DNA from 4 places in the Streptomyces sp. WI03-4A genome. Region 2 is predicted to be linked to each of the others. Evidence: riboswitches for the same ligand, from Rfam matches in the RefSeq annotation. Region 2 holds a riboswitch; each other region holds the start of a gene.
The links. A riboswitch is a leader RNA that binds a small molecule or an ion and turns the genes downstream of it on or off. The one in region 2 is predicted to bind cobalamin.
Positions count from the first base shown of each region.

Region 1: it holds a riboswitch for cobalamin, as region 2 does, so the genes downstream of both, PV343_RS13825 (HoxN/HupN/NixA family nickel/cobalt transporter) here and PV343_RS12665 (CbtB domain-containing protein) in region 2, are expected to answer to the same signal.
Region 3: it holds a riboswitch for cobalamin, as region 2 does, so the genes downstream of both, PV343_RS34080 (ribonucleoside-diphosphate reductase subunit alpha) here and PV343_RS12665 (CbtB domain-containing protein) in region 2, are expected to answer to the same signal.
Region 4: it holds a riboswitch for cobalamin, as region 2 does, so the genes downstream of both, PV343_RS31805 (cobalamin biosynthesis protein) here and PV343_RS12665 (CbtB domain-containing protein) in region 2, are expected to answer to the same signal.

Region 1 covers NZ_JARAUO010000010.1:106,640-109,838, forward strand. The annotation lists gene PV343_RS13810 (hypothetical protein) at 1-191, shown strand, start outside; gene PV343_RS13815 (hypothetical protein) at 208-753, opposite strand; gene PV343_RS13820 (hypothetical protein) at 961-1,218, shown strand; cobalamin riboswitch at 1,304-1,492, shown strand; gene PV343_RS13825 (HoxN/HupN/NixA family nickel/cobalt transporter) at 1,519-2,640, shown strand; gene PV343_RS13830 (PQQ-dependent sugar dehydrogenase) at 2,849-3,199, opposite strand, start outside.
Region 2 covers NZ_JARAUO010000009.1:83,860-87,058, reverse strand. The annotation lists gene PV343_RS12675 (hypothetical protein) at 1-359, shown strand, start outside; gene PV343_RS12670 (histidine phosphatase family protein) at 399-980, opposite strand; cobalamin riboswitch at 1,075-1,230, shown strand; gene PV343_RS12665 (CbtB domain-containing protein) at 1,267-1,488, shown strand; gene PV343_RS12660 (CbtA family protein) at 1,526-2,302, shown strand; gene PV343_RS12655 (MerR family transcriptional regulator) at 2,359-2,769, opposite strand; gene PV343_RS12650 (hypothetical protein) at 2,933-3,199, shown strand, end outside.
Region 3 covers NZ_JARAUO010000047.1:33,334-36,532, reverse strand. The annotation lists gene PV343_RS34080 (ribonucleoside-diphosphate reductase subunit alpha) at 1-1,506, opposite strand, end outside; cobalamin riboswitch at 1,638-1,772, opposite strand; gene mctP (monocarboxylate uptake permease MctP) at 1,970-3,199, opposite strand, start outside.
Region 4 covers NZ_JARAUO010000041.1:58,039-61,237, forward strand. The annotation lists gene PV343_RS31795 (inorganic phosphate transporter) at 1-1,051, shown strand, start outside; gene PV343_RS31800 (hypothetical protein) at 1,084-1,311, shown strand; cobalamin riboswitch at 1,430-1,571, shown strand; gene PV343_RS31805 (cobalamin biosynthesis protein) at 1,671-2,615, shown strand; gene PV343_RS31810 (cobyric acid synthase) at 2,612-3,199, shown strand, end outside.

The DNA.
Region 1 (3,199 bases), on a different contig from region 2:
CTGCCGTCTGGGACGGCGGGGCCCTCGTGCTGGGGCCGCTTCATCTTGAGGAGGGGCGGCCGTTCGGGCCCGCCGGCAGTCCCCTCTCTCAGGCGCTGCGGCGGCTGGGCGTGGTCGCGAGCGCCGGAGAGGACGAGTTCTCGGCCGTGGGGCTGGGCCGGCACCGACACCGTGACGCGTGGACCGGCTGACACGGCGCCTCCCGGCTCAGGACCTCGTGCGTCCGATGGTCATCGACCAGCGGACCGTGGAGGAGGCCCGCACGGAGGCGGTGCCGCTGCGGGCCGTTCCGGTGACGCGTACCTGGTGGTAGACGGTGTCGGCCCGGTCGGCGGGGCATCGCAGCGGGAAGGCGACGTGCACGGGGCGCACCGTGACCTCGACCCGGCCCTGGCCCTGGCAGCGGACGGCGAGGATCAGGGTGTCCCCCTTCCTGCCCCCGGCGAAGGCGAAGCTCGCGCTGCCGGTGATCGGCTCCTGGCGGCCGGCGAGGATCTCGTTCGAGTCCAGTTCCGGTGCCCGGTGGAACAGGGGGTGGGCGGCCGATGTGCCCTCGGGGGCCGTGGTCGCAGGGACGGTGGCCGCCGAGTCCGTGCCCGCCGTGGTCGTGCCCGCCGCGCCCGCTGCCGGGCTCGGCGTGGACGGGCCGGTGGGGCGCGGTGGCTTCCCGGTGGCGGTGGCGTGGTCCGTGGCGCAACCGGTGAGCAGCGCGGTGCACGCGAGGCCCAGTGCGGCGAGGGTGCGGAGGGTCATGTCTGCTTCCCCGTTCTTCTGTGGTCGCCCGGATCATGTCAGCGGCACGGGGCGGAGCCGGGGGCTCCGGCGCGACTTCTGAGGAAGACGAGAGGTTCGAGGTGCTCGAGGTACACGACGGCGCGGCGGGGACCACCTGGGTCATGCGGGATGCCTGCGGTGCCGTGAGCGATCGCTGGGCTGCGTCGGGGGGACGACATGGGTCGGATGGTGCTGAGCAATGCGGGGGTCGGCCTCTTCTCCGCTCTGCCGGGCTTCCTGGGCAGCGTGCTGTTCGGAGACGTGCCGTGGGGGGAGGCGCTGCGGTTCGCGGCCTGGTGGGCCGTCGCGGCCACCGTCATCGGAACGGCCTCGGACCGGCGGCGGGCGCGTGGGGGGCGCACGCTCACCAGGGTGGTCCTCGACCGGTGGCGCGCCCGTCGGGGGAATCGGCGCCAGGCGCCGGGCGGGGTCAGCGGGGACTGAGGCGGGGCGAGGCCGCGGGCCGGCTCGCGCTCACTTCCCGTTCCGGCAGGTGACGGGCCGCCTTGCCGCGGGTGTGGGCGTCCTTCTAGGGTGAACGGGCCGTGGTGTTCGGGAAGACCGGTGACCGCCCTCAGGGGCGCAGTCCGGAGCGGCCCTCGCCACTGTGATCGGGAAGTTCCCGCCCCCTGGACGCCACTGGCCGCACGGCCGGGAAGGCAGGGGCGGGCGCGTCGACCCGTCAGCCAGGAGACCGGCCACGGCATCACGAAGCTGATCCACGAGGTGCTGGAGCGTGACCGTATGACCGTGCCCACAGGCGTGCCCGAGGGCGGGCCCCGGCCCGCCGCCACCCCGACCTTCCGGTGGCGCCGCGAGGACACCGTCCGGACGGCCGGCCTCCTCGCCGTGATCGTCGCCCTGCACGTGGTCGCGTTCGGGATCCTGTTCCTGCTCGTGATTCCGCGTCACTACGAGGTCGGCACCAAGGCGTTCGGGATCGGACTGGGCGTCACCGCGTACACGCTCGGCATGCGGCACGCCTTCGACGCGGACCATATAGCCGCGATCGACAACACCACCCGCAAGCTGATGGCCGACGGCAAGCGGCCGGTGTCGGTCGGCTTCTGGTTCGCGCTCGGCCACTCCAGCGTGGTGGTCCTCATGGCCGCGCTGGTCGCGGGCGGCGCCAAGCTCGCCGGCACCCTGATGAACGACGGCTCCCGGACCCACCAGGTCCTCGGCACCGTGGGCACGACGGTCTCCGGCTCCTTCCTGTACCTGATCGCCGCGCTCAACCTCGTGGCCCTGGTGGGCATCCTGCGGGTCTTCAGGGCGATGCGGTCCGGGCACTACGACGAGGCGGCGCTGGAGGCCCACCTCGACTCGCGGGGTTTCATGAACCGGCTGCTCGGCCGGCTCACCCGGTCCATCCGCCGGCCCGGCCAGATGTTCCCGCTCGGCTTCCTCTTCGGCATCGGCTTCGACACGACGACGGAGGTCCTGCTCCTCGCCCTGGCCGGCAACGGGGCCGCCGCCGGGCTGCCGTGGTACGCGGTGCTGTGCCTGCCGTTGCTGTTCGCGGCCGGCATGAGCCTGTTCGACACCCTCGACGGGACGTTCATGAACTTCGCGTACCAGTGGGCGTTCTCCAACCCGGTGCGCAAGGTCTTCTACAACCTCACCATCACCGGCCTGTCCATCGCGGTCGCCTTCTTCGTCGGCACCATCGAGCTGGTCGGCGTCCTGCACGACAAGCTCGGCCTGGACGACGGGGTCACCGGCTGGATAGCGGGGTTGGACCTGGACAACGTCGGCTACGTCATCGTCGGCCTGTTCGTGGTCGTCTGGGCCGTGGCCGTCGGCTACTGGCGGCTGGCCAAGGTCGAGGAGCGCTGGACGGCTCGCGCCGCCGACACCGGCTGACGTCCCCGTACCCCTCCAACACCTCCGCCCGTCAACACCCGTGCCCGCCAACACCCATGCCCGTACGCGCCCGCACCCCTACCCGCCCACACCCGTACAGGCCGAGCCCCGGGCCGGCGTGCGCGTCCGGCCCGGGGCCTGCCCTCCGGCGCGGCCGAAGGAGGCGCGGGGGAGGGGCGGGGAGGGGGAGGGGACAGGGGGAGACGGCTCAGCGGATGTCGATCTTGTAGATGCTGTCCTGGGCAGGGCCCTTGCTGGTCCCCAGCCACAATTGGTTCGCGCCCGGCACCTTGGCCAGTGCCCGGAGGCGGCCGTAGGCGCCGCTGTAGTAGGACGTCGCCGTCCCGACCGCCTGGCCGGTGGCGTCGATCGGCAGCCGCCACAGCCGCGCGCCGCGCAGCGTGGAGACGTAGATGACGTCGTTGACGATCGCGACCTGCGAGGGGACGCCTCCCGCCTCCGGCTTCCAGACCGACTTGGGGTTCTTCATGCCCGCGTGGGAGCAGGCGCCCTCGCAGGCCGGCCAGCCGTAGTTGCCGCCCTTCTCGACGAGGTTCAG
Region 2 (3,199 bases):
GGCAGCAGCGGACCGGCACGACCCGCTTCCCGGCCCCCCTCGTCTTCGGGCACTTCCTGCTCGCGGCGGCCGGGCTGATCGTCTGGATCGTCTACCTCGCCGCCGACCGGCCGGCACTCGCCTGGACGTCTTTCTGCGTCCTCGTCGCCGTCGCCCTGCTCGGCTTCGCGATGTTCGCCCGCTGGGTGCCGGTCCACCGCACCGCCGCGCCCGCCTCGGCAGCCGTCGGGGACGCACGGGAGGAGACCACCCCTGCGGAACGGCACCTGCCCGTCCCCGTGGTGGCCGCCCACGGCCTGCTGGGCGCGGCGAGCCTGGTACTCGTCCTGCTGGCCGCGCTGGGCGTGGGCGGCAGCTGAGGCGGCCCGGTCAGGCGGCCGTTCGCCGTTCGCGCTCGCTCAGTGGTCGGGGGACCGGTCGAGGGGCCGGCCGGGAGTCAGGTTCCAGCGGCCCGCGCGGCCACTGAACTCGACGGCGCGCAACGGCGGTACGTCGATCCGCCAGAAGGCCGCCTCGGGCGCTCCCAGCGCCCGTACCGTCACGGCGCGTACGACGTCCGGCTCGACCACCGCGACGGTACGGCCGGAGAACACCCCGTCCTCCGCGAGCCAGTTCGCGATCCGCCCGCAGAACTCCCGCACCGACTCCCCGCCGTGCGGGGCCGCCGCCGGGTCGGACAGCCACCCGGCCACCGCCTCCGGCTCGGCGGCGCTCACCTCGGCGAGCGTCCGGCCCCGCCAGCGGCCCACGTCCAGACCGGCCAGACCGGGCGCCTCGGACGCGTCGAGACCGAGCGCCGAGGCGGTCTGCCGACACCGCACACCGGGAGCCGTCAACGCCCGCCCGGCCCGCGGGAGCAGGCCCGCGGCGGAGCGCGCCCGGGCCGCGGCGCCGTCCTCCAGAGGGCAGCCGTCGTCGAAGCGTGCCTCGCGCAGCGCCGCGCTCATCGCTGGTGAGATCAAGATCACTCGGCTGGTCACGTGCTCACTTTCGCGGTCGACGGCCCTGCAATCACAGGGAATCGGAGGGCAAGGGCGGCCCGGGGAGCGCCTGCGAGCCCCCCGTGCGCTCTTGGCCGTGCCTCCGCTTCGCGGTACCTTCTCGGCGAAATAGACGACGGAACGCGGAAGCCGGTGGGAATCCGGCACGGTCGCGCCACTGTATGCCTCGCCCACGCCGCTCGCGGTACGGGCCGGGGAAGTCAGACCCGCCCCGTTGTCCTGTGCACCACCGAGACGGGACGCGAGTTCCCCAGGAGGTTCTGCCATGGCGCAGTCCGTCGCCCAGCCGACCACAGCCCCCACCGCCACCCCCGCCAAGCTGCCGATCGGCGCGATCGCCCCCTGGGCGGTCTTCTTCGGCATCCTCATGCTCGTCCTGCTCTACTTCGTCGGCGCCGAGCAGGGCGCCACCTCCGTGATGTCCGGCACGGACGTCCACGAGTGGGTGCACGACGCCCGTCACCTGCTCGGCTTCCCCTGCCACTGACGGCGCCCGGTACCGGTACCCAGGTCAAGGACCGTCCATGAACTCGGCAACTGTCCGAAATCTATTGGTGCGTGGCATGCTCGCGGGACTCGCCGCGGGCCTGCTCGCCCTCGTCGTCGCCTACTTCCTCGGCGAGCCGCGCGTCGACTCGGCCATCGCCTACGAAGAGGCGCACTCCCACGAACACGGCATGGAAGCCGTGAGTCGCACGATGCAGTCCACCGGTGGTCTGGCCACCGGCGTCCTCGTCTACGGGGTCGCGTTCGGCGGCATCGCCGCCCTCGCGTTCTGCTTCGCGCTGGGCCGCATCGGCCGCTTCGGGCCGCGCGCGAGCGCGCTGCTCCTGGCGGCGGCCGGTCTGCTCACGGTCTATGTCGTGCCGTTCCTGAAGTACCCGGCCAACCCGCCGTCCGTGGGCGACCCCGACACCATCGGGAAGCGCACCACCCTGTACTTCCTCATGATGCTGCTCAGCGTGCTGCTGGCGATCGCCACCGTGATCCTCGGCAAGCGTCTCGCACCGCGCCTGGGCAACTGGAACGCGACGATGGCCGCGGGGGCGTTCTTCGTCCTGGCCGTCGGGTCGGCGTACGCGTTCCTGCCCACCGTCAACGAGGTCCCCAAGGACTTCTCGGCCACCCTGCTCTGGCAGTTCCGCCTGGCGGCCCTGACCATCCAGTTGACCCTGTGGACGGCCTTCGGGCTCGTCTTCGGGCCGCTGGCCGAGCGGGTACTCGTCCCGAAGGCCGCCCGGCAGGCGGGCGCACGCCCGTCCGCGGCCGCCGAGGCGGGAGCGACACCGGTTCCCCGCTGAGGACGCCGTACGGAAGGGCCCCGGCCGGCGCGACGGCCGGGGCCCTTCCGTACGGCTCAGTCGCCGCCGACGCGTTCGGTGATCGTCTGCCGGTAGTGCGGGCACTGGGTGAAGTCGTCGTGGTCGCAGCGCAGCGCGCACTCGATGAGTTCGAGGGACGCCTGCGCCGCGGCGATCCGCTGCCGCAGCGCGTCCGCCTCCTGCTTCAGCGTCGCGTGCCGGGCCGCCGGATCACCGGTGGAGGTCAGGGAGCGGATGGTCTCCAGCGGCAGACCGGCTTCCTTGGCCCTCAGGATGACGGCGACCCGGGTGACATCGGCGACCGTGAAGCGCCGCCGCCCCGCGCCGTCACGGGCCGGCGCCAGCAGTCCTCTCGCCTCCCAGTGCCGCAGCACATGTGCGGCCAGGCCGTAGCGGCCGGCGAGCTCCCCGATGCTCAACTCGTCTTCGGCGTCGGTTGACTTCATGCCGACATTAAGTCGCAGTCTGGCGGCCATGACCAGTGAACCGCAAAAGCCGTCGCATAGGCGTTCCAGCACCCGCGTCCGTACCCCTACCGGGTAGGGGGTATGGTCTGGGTGGGCGCTCGCGGCGCCTGTCCCATGGGGGATCGCAGGGAAGGGAGGACGTGTGACGACGCGTGGCAGCGCACCCGCACGCCCGGGCGTCGCCCGGTTGTGGGCCGTGTCCACGCTCCTGTTCGGTCTCTTCCTGATGCACGGCGCCCCCGCGACTGCCGTGGGCGGCTGCCATGGCGCCATGGACATGGCCGTCACGGCCGACGGGAGTCACCGCGTTCCGGCCATGTCGGAGCGGGCCGTGTCGTCGCGGCCGGCGGCCGACCGCCTCCAAGTCGCGTCGGGCGTCCCCCCGCACGGGACGCTGTGCGTCGCCGTG
Region 3 (3,199 bases), on a different contig from region 2:
CCACTTGGCGTTGGAGCGGCCCGCCTGCTCGGTCGGGTAGAAGTTGATGTCGACGACGCGGTCGAGGAAGGTGACGGCCGTGCGGACCGTGGCGTCCAGGCGCTCCCAGTCGAGGTCCCCGTCGGTCACGAAGGCGCCGAGGTTGACCGACCCCAGGTTGCAGACCGCCGTCTCCCCGTCGTCGGTGACCTCCAGGATCTCGGTGCAGAGGTTGGAGGAGTGGACGACATGGCCCGGCTCCGCCGTCTGGTTCGCGGTGCGGTTGGCGGCGTCCTTGAAGGTCATCCAGCCGTTGCCGGTCTGCGCGAGGGTGCGCATCATGCGGCCGTACAGGTCGCGGGCCGGGATGGTCCGGCGGGCGAGCCCGTCCGCCTCCGCCTTGCGGTAGGCCGCGTCGAACTCCGCGCCCCACAGGTCCACCAGTTCGGGCACGTCCGCCGGGGAGAACAGTGACCACTGCTCGTCGGCGTTGACCCGGCGCATGAACTCGTCCGGGACCCAGTGCGCCAGGTTCAGGTTGTGCGTACGGCGGGCGTCCTCACCGGTGTTGTCGCGCAGCTCCAGGAACTCCTCGATGTCGGAGTGCCAGGTCTCCAGGTACACCGCGGCCGCGCCCTTGCGCCGTCCGCCCTGGTTCACGGCGGCCACCGAGGCGTCCAGGGTCTTCAGGAACGGCACGATGCCGTTGGAGTGCCCGTTGGTGCCGCGGATCAGCGAACCGCGGCTACGGATGCGGGAGTACGACAGGCCGATGCCGCCGGCGTGCTTCGAGAGCCGTGCCACCTGGTGGTAGCGGTCGTAGATGGAGTCCAGCTCGTCCAGGGGCGAGTCGAGCAGGTAGCAGGACGACATCTGCGGGTGCCGCGTGCCGGAGTTGAACAGCGTGGGGGAGGAGGGCAGGTAGTCGAGGCGGCTCATCAGCCGGTAGAGCGCGGCGACCTCGTCCAGCGAGCGGACCGTGTCGTCCTCGGCGAGGCCCGACGCCACCCGCAGCATGAAGTGCTGGGGCGTCTCGATCACCTTGCGGGTGATGGGGTGCCGGAGCAGGTAGCGGCTGTGCAGGGTGCGCAGGCCGAAATAGCCGAAGCGGTCGTCGGCCGCGGTGTCGACCAGCGCGTCCAGACGGTCGGCGTGCAGCCGGACGAACTCCGCGGTGCGGTCGGCGATCAGGCCCTCGCGGTGGCCCACGGCGACGGACCCGGTGAAGGAGGTGACGCCCTGCGAGGCGGCCTCGGCGCGCACCGAGACGGTCAGCAGCCGGGCGGCCAGCCGGGAGTAGGCGGGGTCCTCGGAGATGAGCCCGGCGGCCGCCTCCGTGGCCAGCTCGCGCAGCTCCGCCTCGTCGGCCCGTGCGGACCGGCCGCGCAGCGCAGCCGCGGCCACCCGGCCGGGGTCGGCGTCGGGGAGGTCGGCGGTCAGCTCGGTCAGGGTCCGCAGCAGCGCGGCACCGGGACCGTCGGTGTTCGGGTCGCTGACCGAAGCCGGATCGGCGGGCGCGATGGTCACGTGGGGCTCTCCCTCGCTCGGCACGGGGGCCTGGCGGAGGGCAGCGGGCGGCGACGGCACGAGCGCGCACGACGTCGCGTCCACCGGCCCACTCCACGAGGCCCGGACGTCTGGAGGCACCCGGACCGGACGGCCGGGCGCGCGCTGACGGCAGGTCCTCGGACTGGACAGGCGTGCGGATGCACGCAAGTACACCGTTGCGGGACAGTTCCGGATTCGCACCGGATTCCCCTGCGGCGACAGCGAGCATGAGCATACATCTAGTGCCGGGCTGTGGTGTCACCCCCAGATGTTGTGTCTGTCGCGGGGTGCGGTGGCTCCAGAGGGTCAGCTCACGGACCGCCAGAGTGACGAGCGTGCCGGCCCCGGCGGAGCGCCGGAGGACGGCCGGCGGACGCCCGGGGGCGACGCGGAGCGGGCCGCCGACATGCCGTCGGCGGCCCGCTCCCGGTGCGTGGTCGGGTCAGTGCCCGGCGCCCGCCGTGGCCGGCGGGAGCTCCACCTGGACCCCCGCGTCGCCCGCGTCCGCCGTGTAGTCCTCCGGCCGGGTCTCGTCGAGGCCCTCGGGGGCCTTCACGGCCTTCAGGACGAACGTGAGGACCACCGTGACCACCACGTTGAGGACGAACGCCGTGAGACCGATGTAGCCGATCTCGCCGATGCCCGGGATCTCCTTTGCGGAGCCGCCGAAGTGCTTCTGGGTCGGGGAGGCGACGCCGTAGGCGGCGAGCGTGCCGTAGACCATGCCGACCGCCCAGCCGGCGAGCAGCGCCCAGCGGTGGAACCAGCGGGTGAACAGACCGCCGACCAGGGCCGGGAAGGTCTGCAGGATCCAGATGCCGCCCAGCAGCTGGAAGTTGATGGCCACCGTCTTGTCCATCGTCAGGACGAAGACCAGCGCGCCCACCTTCACCAGCAGCGACACGACCTTGGAGACCTGGGCCTCCTGCTTGGGCGTGGCGTCCGGCTTGATGAAGTCCCTGTAGATGTTGCGCGTGAACAGGTTCGCCGCCGCGATGGACATGATGGCCGCCGGCACCAGGGCGCCGATGCCGATCGCCGCGAAGGCCACGCCCGCGAACCAGTCCGGGAACATGTCCTCGAAGAGCTGCGGGATCGCCAGCTGCCCGTTGGTCACCTTGACCCCGGCCGCGATCGCCATGAAGCCGAGCAGCGCGAGCAGGCCCAGCATCAGCGAGTACAGCGGCAGGATCGTGGTGTTGCGGCGGATCACCTCACGGCTCCTGGAGGACAGGGTCGCGGTGATCGAGTGCGGGTACATGAACAGCGCCAGGGCCGAGCCGAGCGCCAGCGTGGCGTAGGTCCACTGGCCGGCCTCCGGCGGCGTGAGCGCGCCGCGCGGCTTGCCGGTGGCCGGGTTGACCTGGCTGAACGCGTCGCCCGCCTTGGCGAAGACGTCGTCGAACCCGCCCAGCTTGATCGGGATGTAGATGATCGCCACCGCGATGACGATGTAGATCAGCGCGTCCTTCACGAACGCGATCAGGGCGGGGGCGCGCAGACCCGACGAGTAGGTGTACGCGGCCAGCACGCCGAAGGCGATGAGCAGCGGCAGGTCCTTCACGAACCAATTGGTGTTCTCGCCGCCACCGACCCCCATCACGTCCAGCACCGCCTGGATGCCGACGAGCTGGAGCGCGATGTACGGCATCGTCGCGAGGATGCCGGTGAG
Region 4 (3,199 bases), on a different contig from region 2:
CAAGGGTCTCGTGGACGAGACCGGCATCCGGCCCGAGGTCATCTTCGCCGCCCTGGTCGGCGCGATCCTCTGGAACCTGCTGACCTGGCTGGTGGGGCTCCCCTCCAGCTCCTCGCACGCCCTGATGGGCGGCCTGATCGGCGCCACCGTCGCCTCCGCCGGCTTCGGCGCGGTCCACGGTGACGTGCTGGTCACCAAGGTGCTGCTGCCGGCGGTCGCCGCCCCGGTGGTGGCGGGTCTGGCGGCCATGCTCTCCACTCGCTTCTCCTACGCCATCGGCAGCAAGGCGGACGGCGAGGCCACCCGCAAGGGCTACCGCGCCGGCCAGATCGCCTCGGCCGGTCTGGTCTCCCTCGCGCACGGCACCAACGACGCGCAGAAGACCATGGGCATCATCACCCTGGCGCTGATCGCGGGCGGCGCCGTCTCGCCGGGCTCCAACCCTCCCACCTGGGTGATCCTCTCCGCGGGCCTGGCCATCGCGCTCGGCACCTACATCGGCGGCTGGCGCATCATCCGCACCATGGGCACCGGCCTGACCGACCTGGAGCCGCGTCAGGGCTTCGCCGCCCAGACCAGCGCGGCCACCGCCATCCTGGCCTCCTCGCACCTCGGCTTCTCCCTCTCCACCACCCACGTGGTCTCCGGCTCGGTCATGGGCACGGGTCTGGGCCGCAAGGGCGGTGTGGTCCGCTGGTCCACCGCGACGCGCATGCTCATCGCCTGGGTGCTCACCCTCCCGGCCGCCGCGCTCGTCGGCGCGCTCGCCGAGTCCGTCACGGACCTGGGTGACTGGGGCACCGCGGTCGTCGCCGTCTTCCTGGTCGCCGCCAGCGCCGCGATCTGGAAGTACTCCCGGCGTGAGGTCGTGGACCACACCAGCGTCGTCGCCGGCCCGGCCGAGGAGCCGCCCGGCGTGGTGACCACCGCGATCGCCATGGTGACCCCGCCGCCCACCGGCACCGTCACCGAGGACCTCACGGCCACGATCCCGGCCCCGGTCCCGACCGAGCCCGCGACCCCGGCGGTCCCGCCGGCCGCAGCGGTCTGACCCCGAGCACCCGGTACTGAAGGAAGCAACCCATGAAGATCGACTGGGCGGCCATCGGCTCCGTCTTCGGCGTCAGCCTCGCGTTCGCGGTGGGCCTGGTGGCCCTGTTCACCCTCGGCATCAACGGCCTGGCGCGGCGCGAGAAGGCCGCCGCGCAGGGCGGCTCGGCGGCGCTCGCCGCCACCGGCGCGTACGTCTGCTTCGCGGCGTGCACGGCCGCGGTGGCCTACGGCATCTACCTGATCGTCGTCAAGCCCTGACGCACCGTTCGGAAGGCCCCCCGCCGGAGAGTTCCGGCGGGGGGCCTTCCGGCTGCCCGCCTCGTATCGGTGTGGGCCTCAGCACACTCTTCCCCCGCAGGTCACAGGCAAGTTGACGGCCCTTCCGGGCGCGTGGTGGACTGCCCAGGCCATGTACGGCGGCAGAAGAGGAAGCCGGTGCGAATCCGGCGCGGTCCCGCCACTGTCACCGGGGAAGTGTCCCCGGGAGCCAGGAACTCTCACCGCCGGTCTCGTCGAACCAGGGCGCGGACACCCTGAGTGAGGACATATCGCCATGCGCGGCTGCCGACCGACGTTCACCCACCGGACCCCGCCTGCCCTGACGACCGGCTGACCCGATGGGTGCCGATCGCTGCTACGCGTACGGCGCCGCCGCCGGCCTCCTCGGCGACCTGCTCCTCGGCGATCCGCGCCGGGGGCATCCGGTCGCCGCGTTCGGGCGGGCCGCCGGGGCCGTGGAACGGGTGCTGTGGCGCGACCACCGCGGGTGGGGCGCGCTGCACACCGGCGTGTGCGCCGGAGCCGCTGTCGCGCTCGGGGCGCTGGCCGAACGCGCCGTACGCCGCTCCCCCGCCGCCACCCTCGCGCTGACCGCGGCCGCCACCTGGTCCGTCGTGGGGGGCACTTCGCTCGCCCGGGAGGCCCGGGCCGTCGGGCGCGCCCTGGAGTCCGGCGACGTGCCGGCCGCCCGCGCGCGGCTGCCGCATCTGTGCGGCCGCGACCCGCACGCGCTGGACGCCGACGGGATCGCCCGCGCCGTGGTCGAGTCGGTCGCCGAGAACACCTCCGACGCCGTCGTCGGCGCCCTGGTGTGGGGTGCCGTAGCCGGCGTGCCGGGGCTGCTCGGCTTCCGGGCCGTCAACACCCTGGACGCGATGGTGGGGCACAGGTCGCCCCGCCACCTGCGCTACGGCTGGGCCTCCGCCCGCCTCGACGACGTCGCCGGCTGGCCGGGCGCGCGGCTCACCGCCGTGCTCGCCGCGGCGGCCGGGCCCGACCCGCGCGGCGCCCTGCGCGCCTGGAAGGCGGACGCGCACCGGCACCCGAGCCCCAACGCCGGTCCGGTGGAGGCGTCGTTCGCGGGCGCCCTGGGGGTGCGCCTCGGCGGGACGCTGTCCTACGCCGGCCGGGTCGAGCACCGGCCCGTGCTGAACGGGACGTCCGGGCGGGCCGTCCGGGTCACGGACATCGACCGGGCCGTACGGCTCTCCCGCCGCGTCGGCCTGCTCGCGCTCGGCGTCACGGCCGCGGCGCGCCTCCTCGTGAAGGGACGTGGCAAGTGAACGGTGGGCTCCTCGTCGCCGGCACCACCTCCGACGCCGGCAAGAGCGTCGTGACGGCCGGGATCTGCCGCTGGCTGGTGCGCCAGGGCGTGAAGGTGGCGCCGTTCAAGGCGCAGAACATGTCGCTGAACTCGTTCGTGACGCGCGAGGGCGCGGAGATCGGGCGGGCGCAGGCCATGCAGGCCCAGGCGTGCCGGATCGAGCCGACCGCGCAGATGAACCCCGTGCTGCTCAAGCCGGGCGGGGAGCAGAGCAGCCAGGTGGTGCTGCTGGGCAGACCGGTGGGCGAGATGAGCGCGCGCGGCTACCACGGCGGCCGTCAACAGCGGCTGCTGGGCACGGTGCTGGACTGCCTGGCCGAGTTGCGGGGCACGTATGACGCGGTGATCTGTGAGGGGGCGGGAAGCCCGGCCGAGATCAACCTGCGGCGCACCGACATCGTCAACATGGGCATCGCGCGGAACGCCCGACTGCCCGTGCTGGTGGTGGGCGACATCGACCGCGGGGGCGTCTTCGCCTCCTTCTTCGGCACCGTCGCCCTGCTCTCCCCCGAGGACCAGGAGCTGATCGCCGGGTTCCTGGTG